3 regions of the Streptomyces sp. DSM 118878 genome follow, and region 3 is predicted to be linked to each of the others. Evidence: riboswitches for the same ligand, from Rfam matches in the RefSeq annotation. Region 3 holds a riboswitch; each other region holds the start of a gene.
The links. Region 3 has a riboswitch for cobalamin ahead of ACRAKF_RS25750 (ribonucleoside-diphosphate reductase subunit alpha). Riboswitches for the same ligand answer to the same signal wherever they lie in the genome.
Positions count from the first base shown of each region.

Region 1: it holds a riboswitch for cobalamin, as region 3 does, so the genes downstream of both, cobN (cobaltochelatase subunit CobN) here and ACRAKF_RS25750 (ribonucleoside-diphosphate reductase subunit alpha) in region 3, are expected to answer to the same signal.
Region 2: it holds a riboswitch for cobalamin, as region 3 does, so the genes downstream of both, ACRAKF_RS12095 (ABC transporter substrate-binding protein) here and ACRAKF_RS25750 (ribonucleoside-diphosphate reductase subunit alpha) in region 3, are expected to answer to the same signal.

Region 1 covers NZ_CP193622.1:6,630,962-6,634,228, forward strand. Annotated here, with positions in the region: gene cobN (cobaltochelatase subunit CobN) at 1-1,362, opposite strand, end outside; cobalamin riboswitch at 1,406-1,526, opposite strand; gene cobG (precorrin-3B synthase) at 1,641-2,993, shown strand; gene ACRAKF_RS29405 (precorrin-8X methylmutase) at 3,005-3,267, shown strand, end outside.
Region 2 covers NZ_CP193622.1:2,765,048-2,768,314, reverse strand. Annotated here, with positions in the region: gene ACRAKF_RS12105 (helix-turn-helix domain-containing protein) at 1-541, shown strand, start outside; gene ACRAKF_RS12100 (VOC family protein) at 547-987, shown strand; cobalamin riboswitch at 995-1,180, shown strand; gene ACRAKF_RS12095 (ABC transporter substrate-binding protein) at 1,247-2,299, shown strand; gene ACRAKF_RS12090 (FecCD family ABC transporter permease) at 2,341-3,267, shown strand, end outside.
Region 3 covers NZ_CP193622.1:5,762,076-5,765,342, forward strand. Annotated here, with positions in the region: gene ACRAKF_RS25750 (ribonucleoside-diphosphate reductase subunit alpha) at 1-1,675, opposite strand, end outside; cobalamin riboswitch at 1,805-1,927, opposite strand; gene mctP (monocarboxylate uptake permease MctP) at 2,062-3,267, opposite strand, start outside.

The DNA of each region.
Region 1 (3,267 bases), 870 kb from region 3:
GTCCACGCGGGAGCGGTCGAGGAACATCTCGCCGGGCGGCGGCCCCCAGTGCTCCTCGACGGACTCCCGCAGCTCCTGCGGCAGCGTCGCGTACCAGCGCTTGTAGGCGGCGGCCGGGATGCGGACGGGGTTGGCGGCGAGCTGCTCCTCGGTGAGCCAGTCCTGGTCGTGGCCGCCCGCGTCGATCAGCGCGCGGATCAGCTCGTCGCCGTCGCCGGAGACCAGGCCCGGGATCTCCTCGGTGGGTCCGAAGTCGTAGCCCTCGTCGATGAGCCTGCGGAGCAGCGCGACGGCGGACGCGGGGGTGTCGAGGCCCACCGCGTTGCCGATGCGGGAGTGCTTGGTCGGGTACGCGGAGAGGACCAGGGCCAGGCGCTTGTCGGCGGCCGGGATGTGCCGCAGACGGGCGTGCCGCACGGCGATCCCGGCGACGCGGGCCGCGCGCTCGGCGTCGGCGACATAGGCGGGCAGGCCGTCCTCGTCGATCTCCTTGAACGAGAACGGCACGGTGATCAGCCGCCCGTCGAACTCCGGCACCGCGATCTGGCTGGCCGCGTCGAGCGGCGAGACGCCCTCGTCGTTCTCCTGCCAGGCCGAACGCGACCCGGTCAGGCAGAGCGCCTGGAGGATCGGCACGTCGAGGCCGGTCAGCGCGCCCGCGTCCCAGGACTCGTCGTCACCGCCGGCCGACGCCTCGGCGGGCTTGGTGCCGCCCGCCGCGAGGACCGTCGTCACGATGGCGTCCGCCGCGCGCAGCTCCTCGATCAGCTCCGGCTCCGGGGCGCGCAGCGAGGCCACGTACAGCGGCAGCGGGCGGGCGCCCGCGTCCTCGATCGCGCCGCACAGGGCGTCCACGAACGCGGTGTTGCCGCTCATGTGGTGGGCCCGGTAGTAGAGCACCGCCACGGTCGGGCCTTCGACGTCACGCGCGGCGCGCTCAAGCGGGCCCCAGGACGGCGCCGCCGCGGGCGGCTCGAAGCCGTGGCCGGTGAGCAGCACCGTGTCGGAGAGGAAGCGGGCGAGCTGCTCCAGGTTGGCGGGGCCGCCGTGCGCGAGGTAGGCGTGCGCCTCGGCGGCGATGCCGATCGGCACCGTGGAGGAGGCCATGAGCTGGGCGTCGGGCGCCTGCTCACCGGTGAGCACGACCACCGGCAGACCGCTGGCGGTGAGCTGGTCCAGGCCGTCCTGCCAGGCACGGACACCGCCGAGAAGGCGTACGACGACCAGGTCGGCGCCGTCGAGCAGGGAGGGCAGCTCGGCGAGGTCCAGGCGGGAGGGGTTGGCGAACCGGTAGTCGACCGGACCCCCCGCCGCGCGGGCGCTGAGCAGATCGGTGTCGGAGGTCGACAGCAGCAGAAGCATGCGGGCGCAGGCCTTCCTCGGGGTGTCCGCGCCCCGGGTGGTCGTATGGACGGCAGGAGTTCCTGGCTCACCCCACGTGGGTGGGGCTCACAGTGGCGGGACCGCGCCGGATTCACACCGGGCTTCCTCCTTCGGGCCCCTGTCGGGCCCACGCCGTCGCTGGCGTCGGCGGACCTGGCGGACCGCCGTCTGCATAGTAAGTCCTGCCCGCGCCGGAGCGGGCGGCAGGCTGCCCCGACGGCCCTCGTCGGGAGGCGACTGCCCGGAAGCGCGTGGGTATGCTCGCCGCCATGCCGCCCACCCGAGCGACCTCCACGAACAAGGGCGAATCCCTCATACGTGACCGGGGCGACGCCTGTCCCGGAGCCCTGCGCCCGCACCTCGCCGACGACGGTGCGCTGGTCCGACTCCGGCTGCCCGCAGGGCTCCTGACCGGCCGTCAGGCGCTGGTCCTGGCCGACGCGGCGGAGCGCCTCGCGGACGGCCGGCTCAGCGTCACCTCGCGCGGCAACGTCGAGCTGCGCGGCCTCGCCGAGGACTGCGGCTCCCCCCTGGCCGCGCTGCTCGCGGACGCCGGCCTGCTGCCCTCCGCGCGCCATGAACGCGTACGGAACATCGTGGCCTCCCCGCTCGCCGGAATCGACGGAAAAGGCCTCGCTGACGTGCAGTTGTGGGCCCGTGAGCTGGACGGGCTGCTCTGCGCGGAGGAGTGGACCACCGCGCTGTCCGGCCGCTTCCTGTTCGCCCTCGACGACGGGCGCGGAGACATGGCGGGGCTCGGCGGCGATGTGACCTTGATCGCAGAATCGGGCGGGACGGCGGTCGTGCGGGTCGGGGCCGTGGCGCTGCGGGTGGCCGCCGCGGACGCCCCGCGCGCCGCCCTCGCCGCGGCCGGGGCGTTCCTCGCCGCGGCGCGTGAGGCGGGGAACGGGGCCTGGCGGGTGCGGGAACTGCCTCGCGGCTGCGAGGCGGGGGTCGCCGAGGCGCTGCGGCGGGCGTCGATCCCGGCGGCGCCGACGACCGGGGAGCCGCTGGCCGCGGGGGAGCCGCTGACGCCGAGTGCGGGGGAGCCGGCGGTTGCGCCGCCGCCCGGGGTCATCGGCCGTGCGGTCGCCGTCAACGCCCCGCTCGGCCGGGTCACCGCCGCCCAGTGGCGGGCCCTCCTGCCGCTGCCCGCCGACGAACTGCGGGTCACCCCGTGGCGTGGCTTCGTCCTCCCCGGCTTCGCCGACGCGACGGCGGCCCACGCCCGCCTGGCCGCACTGGCCGACGCCGGGTTCATCACCGACCCCGCGTCACCCTGGCTCGGCGTCGGCGCCTGCACCGGACGCCCCGGCTGCGCCAAGTCCCTCGCCGACGTCCGCGCGGACGCCGTGCCGGGCCTCGGCGGCCTGCCCGTCCACTGGTCGGGCTGCGAGCGCCGCTGCGGACACCCGCGCGGTGACTGGATCGACGTACTCGCCACCGGTGAGGGGCGGTACGAGGTGACGGCGCGCACCGGCGGCACGGCGACCCCCGTGACCGGCACCACCCTCACAGAGGCGGTCACCACGGCACGTACGGCACAGGCACGTACGCGTACGACATCGGCAACCACAACAACGGCCACCACCACAACGGCCACGAAATGAGCGAGAGCACAGTGTTCGACTACGAGAAGGACGGCGCGGCGATCTACCGCGAGTCCTTTGCCACCATCCGCGCGGAGGCGGACCTCGCGGGTCTGCCCGCCGACGTCAGCCAGGTCGCGGTGCGGATGATCCACGCCTGCGGCATGGTCGACCTCGTCCGCGACCTCGCCTTCAGCCCTCGCGTGGTCGCCGACGCCCGCAAGGCGCTGCGCGACGGCGCCCCGATCCTGTGCGACGCGAACATGGTCGCGAGCGGCGTCACGCGCAAGCGGCT
Region 2 (3,267 bases), 3.0 Mb from region 3:
CGCGGCCGCGCTGACCGGTGAGCTCGTCGTCCACGGCACGGACGTGTTCGGCGAGCGCGCCGCCGAGCTCCGTGAGCGACTCTGCGAGCTCGACGACTGGGAGGACCGCTTCGCCGCCCTCTCCGCCTACCTGCGCCGCCGCGCCGCCGACGACCGGGCGGCCGGTTCCGTACGCCCGGAGGTAGCCGAGGCCTGGGCCTGGCTGGCAAGGCACCGCGGCGCGGGCACCCTCGGCGGCCTGTCCCGGCACGTGGCGCTCAGCGAACGCCGCCTGACCTCGCTCTTCCGCGCCGAGACGGGCCTCGCCCCGAAGCAGGTGGCGCGCCTGATGCGATTCCAGCACGCCAAGACCGCCGTGGTCCGCGCCGCCGGGACGGGCACCCCGCAGGACCTGGCCCGGATCGCGGCCGACTGCGGCTACTACGACCACTCCCACCTCGTACGGGACTTCCGGCAGTACACGGGAGCCAGCCCCACCGGCTGGCTGGCCGAAGAGTGCCGGAATATCCAAGCCGGGGCACACAGCCCGGACGGAGAGTAAAAGGCATGGACACCACACAGAACCCCACCCAGAACCCCCCACCCGCCCCCACCATCTGGCCCACCTTCCAGGCCGAGGACGCCCACGCGCTGATCGACTTCCTCGTCGGCACCGTCGGCTTCCTGCGCACCGCCGTGTACGAGGACGGCGACCGCGTCGCCCACGCCCAGCTCGACTGGCCGGAGGGCGGCGGGATCATGCTCGGCTCGTACGACCCGGCCGCGGCCGACGGCACGTGCGGCAAGCCCGGTACCTCCGGCGCCTACGTCGTCACCGACCAGGTGGACGCCCTGTACGCCCGCCTGACCGAGGCCGGCGTGAAGATCACCGCGGAGATCGGGGACAAACCGTACGGCAGTCGTGAGTTCGGCATCGCCGATCCCGAGGGCAACCGCTGGTTCTTCGGCACCTACCGCGGGGAGCCGAGGCCCGGCCAGACCCTCTGAGCCCGCGTGATAACTTGCGCAAGCCAGTCAAACCCACACTTGGGCCAGGGAATCCGGTGCGAATCCGGAACTGACGCGCAGCGGTGAGGGGGACGGGCGGAGCACACGGCCACTGGGCGTCCACGGACGCCCGGGAAGGCGTTCCGCCCGGTCGATCCCGAGTCCGAAGACCTGCTGGCGCCTCTGCCCGCACACCGGGCGGCAGAGGCCGTGACGCAGGCCAGGCTCCGCGTATGAGCCGTGAGACTCAAGGGATCACGTGTCCTCGAAAGCCCGAATACTTCAGTCGACCCTGTTGACCCTGTGCTGCGCGGGAGTGCTCGCGACGCTGACCGCCTGCGGCGGCGGTTCCGCCGGCGAGGGCGGGACGGCAGGGGCCGCGCGGGACGGCTACCCCGTGACGGTCGCCTCCTGCGGCGAGAAGACCGAGGTCAAGGCCCCGCCCCAGCGAGCCGTCTCGCTCGACCAGGGCTCCACGGAGATCCTGCTCTCCCTCGGCCTCGCCGACCGCATGGCGGGCACCGGCACCTGGACCGACCCGGTCCTGAAGAACCTGGAGAAGGACAACGCGGGGGTGGAGCGGCTCGCCGACCGCTACCCCGCCTTGGAGAAGGTCCTCTCCAAGGAACCCGACTTCGTCAGCGCCTCCTTCCTCTACACCGTCGGCAAGGGCGGCGTCGCCGACCGCGCCAAGTTCACCGACCTCGGCGTCCCCGTCTACGTCTCGCCCAGCGACTGCGCGGGCAAGGACAACGACGGCGGCGGCGACGGCAAGCGCGTGAAGACCCTCACCATGGACACCGTCTACGGCGAGGTACGGGACCTGGCGAAGGTCTTCGGCGTCGAGAAGCGCGGCGAGAAACTGGTGGCGGAGCTGAAGGGCCGCGTGGCCAGGGCCACCGAGGACATCGACGCCTCCGACACCTCCCTCCTCTACTGGTTCGCCAACTCCGACGCCCCGTACATGGCGGGCTGCTGCGGCGCACCCGGGATCATCACGCGCGAGCTCGGCGCCGAGAACGTCTTCGACGACACCCACGAGGAATGGCCCCAGATCAACTGGGAGACCGTCGCCGACCGCGACCCCGACGTCCTCGTCATCGGCGACCTGACCCGCAAGTCGCAGTCGGCGGAGTCCGCCGCGGCGAAGATCAGGTTCCTTGAGTCCAACCCGGCGACCAAGAACCTGACCGCCGTCAAGAAGAAGCGGTACGTGCTGCTGAGCGGCCAGGCGATGAACCCCACGATCCGTACCGTCGACGGCGTCGAACAAGTGGCCGCCGGGCTGCGGAAGTTCGGGCTCGTCAAGTGACGTCCGCCGCCCCCGTGACGCAGGACCTGCCGCGCCGGGGCCTGCTGCGCCGGAATCCGCTGTGCCGCAGCCTGCTGTGGCCGGCCGGAGTCGCCGTACTCGTGCTCTCCGTGGCGGTGGCCGTCACCATCGGCCCCGCCGACATCTCCGTGGCCGACGTGTGGTCGGCGGTGGCCGCGCACCTCGGCTGGGGAGAGACGCGGCTCACCCCGATCAGGGACGGCATCGTCTGGAACCTGCGGATGCCGCGCACCCTGCTCGCCGCGGTCTGCGGCGCGGGCCTCGCGGTCTGCGGAGCGGTCATGCAGTCCCTGCTCCGCAACCCGCTCGCCGACCCGTTCGTCCTCGGGGTGTCCTCGGGCGCGTCCACGGGCGCGGTCGCGGTGGTGGTCCTCGGCGTCGGCGGGGGAGCGCTGTCGATTTCGACGGGCGCCTTCGCCGGGGCGCTGTGCTCGTTCGCCCTGGTGCTGCTCCTGAGCCACACCCTCGGCGGTTCCACGGACCGGGTCGTACTGTCCGGCGTGGCCGCCATGCAGCTCTTCTCCGCGCTGACGTCGTTCCTCATCCTCACCGCGGGCGACGCCGAGACCACCCGTGGCGTGCTGTTCTGGCTCCTCGGCTCGCTCAGCGGGGCCGGCTGGACGGACGTGTGGATGTGCGCGGCGGTGCTGGCCCTCGGTCTGCTGATCTGCCTGGGCCACGCCCGTACGCTCGACGCCTTCGCGTTCGGCCAGGAGGCGGCGGCGACCCTGGGCGTACGGGTGGCCCGCACCCGCCTCGTCCTCCTCTGCGTGACGGCGCTGCTGACCGCGGCCCTCGTCAGCTCGGCGGGCGCCATCGGCTTCGTCGGCCTGGTCCTGCCGCACGCCGCCCGCGCGCTCGTCGGCTCGGGCCACGCCCGGCTGCTCCCCGTCACGGCGCTCGCCGGGGCGGTCTTCCTGGTCTGGGTGGACACTCTGGCCCGTACG
Region 3 (3,267 bases):
CCTCGTACGCGGCGAGCATGATCCGCTCGGCGATGCGGGTGGACAGGGCGCGCGCCTCGGGGGAGTCGAAGCCCAGCTTGAGCTGGAAGAAGACGTCCTGGAGGCCCATCGTGCCCAGGCCCACCGGGCGCCACTTGGCGTTGGAGCGCCGGGCCTGGTCGGTCGGGTAGAAGTTGATGTCGACGACGCGGTCGAGGAAGGTGACGGCGGTACGGACGGTCTCGTCGAGCCGCTGCCAGTCGATGTCACCGGCGGCCGTGTCCACGAACGCGCCGAGGTTGACCGAGCCGAGGTTGCAGACCGCCGTCTCGCCGTCGTCCGTGACCTCCAGGATCTCCGTGCAGAGGTTGGAGGAGTGCACGGTGTGGCCGGGCTCCGCCGTCTGGTTGGCGGTGCGGTTGGCGGCGTCCTTGAACGTCATCCAGCCGTTGCCGGTCTGCGCGAGGGTGCGCATCATGCGGCCGTACAGCTCCCGGGCCGGGAGGGTCTTCTTCGCGAGCCCGGCGGCCTCCGCCCCGCGGTAGGCGGCGTCGAACTCCTCGCCCCACAGATCCACGAGGTCGGGCACGTCGGCGGGGGAGAACAGCGACCAGTCCTGGTCGGCGGCGACCCGGCGCATGAACTCGTCCGGGATCCAGTGCGCGAGGTTGAGGTTGTGCGTGCGGCGCGCGTCCTCACCGGTGTTGTCCCGCAGTTCGAGGAACTCCTCGATGTCGGAGTGCCAGGTCTCCAGGTAGACCGCGGCGGCGCCCTTGCGCCGGCCGCCCTGGTTCACGGCGGCGACCGAGGCGTCGAGGGTCTTCAGGAACGGCACGATGCCGTTGGAGTGGCCGTTCGTGCCGCGGATCAGCGAACCGCGGGAACGGATGCGGGAGTACGAGAGTCCGATGCCGCCCGCGTGCTTGGAGAGGCGCGCGACCTGGTGGTAGCGGTCGTAGATCGAGTCCAGCTCGTCCAGCGGGGAGTCGAGGAGGTAGCAGGAGGACATCTGCGGGTGGCGGGTGCCGGAGTTGAAGAGCGTCGGCGACGAGGGCAGGTAGTCCAGGCGGCTCATCAGGCCGTACAGCGCGGCGACCTCGTCCACCGCGCGGGCACCCTCGTCCTCCGCGAGGCCGCTCGCGACGCGCAGCATGAAGTGCTGCGGGGTCTCGATGACCTGGCGGGTGAGGGGGTGGCGCAGCAGATAGCGGCCGTGCAGGGTGCGCAGGCCGAAGTAGCCGAAGCGGAAGTCGGCGCCGTCCGCGAGAGCCGCGTCCACCAGCGCGTCGAGCCGGGCCGCGTGCTCCGTCACGAACGACGCCGTGCGGTCGGCGATCAGACCCTCGCGGTGGCCCACCGCGATGGAGTCGGTGAAGGAGCGCACGCCCTGCGTCGCCGCTTCCTCGCGGATGCCGATCGAGAGCAGCCTGGCCGCGAGCTTCGAGTACTCCGGGTCCTCGGAGATGAGCCCCGCGGCGGCCTCGGTGGCGAGCTCCCGCAGCTCCGCCTCGTCGGCACGGGCCGAGCGGCCCCGCAGCGCGGCGGCGGCGACCCGGCCGGGGTCGGCGTCGGGCAGGTCGGCGGTGAGGTCGGTCAGGGTGCGCAGCAGCGCGGTTCCCGGGCCGTCGGTTCCTTCGCCGCCCTCGGCGGTCGGCGGCTTCGTCGCTGACGCTGGTTCGGCAGGCGCGATGGTCACGTGGGGCACTCCCTCGCTCGGCTCTGGGCCAGGGGAGGGGAAGGCGCACGGGCAGCACGCGCGCAGGGCGGTGCACCACGTCCACCGGCCCACTCCGCGAGGCCCGGACGGTCGGCACCCGGGCCGGACGGCACGGGTGCGCTGCCGACAGGTCTTCGGACTCCGCGTACGCCAAATGCGTACACGTACACCGTTGCGGGACAGTTCCGGACTTGCACCGGATTCCCCTGCGGCGACAGCGAGCATGAGCATACATCTTGTGCTGGCTCGCCGAAGCGGGCCCACATCTTGTGTCGGTACGCGGAGATGACGCAGGGCCGCCGGTTGCCCGGCGGCCCTGCGTCATCTCCGGAGAGGGCCCCCGGGGGCCCGTGCGAGGGGTGCGGTCAGTGGGCGGCGCCCGCGGTGGCCGGGGGCAGTTCCGTGGCGACGCCGGGGTCTCCCGCGTCCGCGGTGTAGTCCTCGGGCGAGGTCTCGTCGATGCCGTCGGGGGCCTTCATGGCCCTCAGGACGAAGGTGAGGACCACCGTCACGACGACGTTCAGGACGAACGCGGTGAGGCCGATGTAGCCGATCTCGCCGATGCCGGGGATCTCGTCGGAGGAGCCGCCGAAGTGCTTCTGCGAGGGAGAGGCGACGCCGTACGCGGCCAGGGTGCCGTAGAGCATGCCGACCGCCCATCCGGCCAGCAGCGCCCAGCGGTGGAACCAGCGCGTGAACAGGCCGCCGACCAGCGCGGGCATGGTCTGGAGGATCCAGATGCCGCCGAGGAGCTGGAAGTTGATCGCGACGGTCTTGTCCATGGTGAGGACGAAGGCCAGCGCGCCGACCTTCACCAGGAGCGAGACCAGCTTGGAGACCTTGGTCTCCTGCGCGGGCGTCGCGTCCGGCCTGATGAAGTCCTTGTAGATGTTGCGGGTGAAAAGGTTCGCGGCGGCGATCGACATGATGGCGGCGGGGACGAGCGCGCCGATGCCGATCGCGGCGAAGGCGACGCCCGTGAACCAGTCGGGGAACATGTTCTCGAAGAGCTGCGGGATCGCGAGCTGCCCGTTCTCCACCTTGACCCCGGCCGCGATCGCCATGAAGCCGAGCAGCGCGAGCAGGCCGAGCATCAGCGAGTACAGCGGCAGGATCGTGGTGTTGCGGCGGATCACGTCGCGGCTCTTGGAGGAGAGCGTCGCCGTGATCGAGTGCGGGTACATGAAGAGCGCGAGCGCGGAGCCGAGGGCCAGTGTCGCGTACGTCCACTGCCCGGTCTGCGCCGGCGCCAGGCCCGCGACGGGTTTGCCCGCGGCGTCGTTGGCGGCGGAGAACTTGGCGTCGGCCGCCCGGAAGATCTCGTCGAACCCGCCCAGCTTGATCGGGATGTAGATGATCGCCACGGCGATGACGAGGTAGATCAGGCCGTCCTTCACGAACGCGATCAGGGCGGGGGCGCGCAGACCCGAGGAGTACGTGTACGCCGCGAGCACCGCGAAGGCGATGAGGAGCGGCAGGTCCTTGATGAACCAGTTGGTGTCGGGGCCGCCGCCGACGCCCATGACGTCCAGCACGGCCTGGATGCCCACGAGTTGGAGCGCGATGTACGG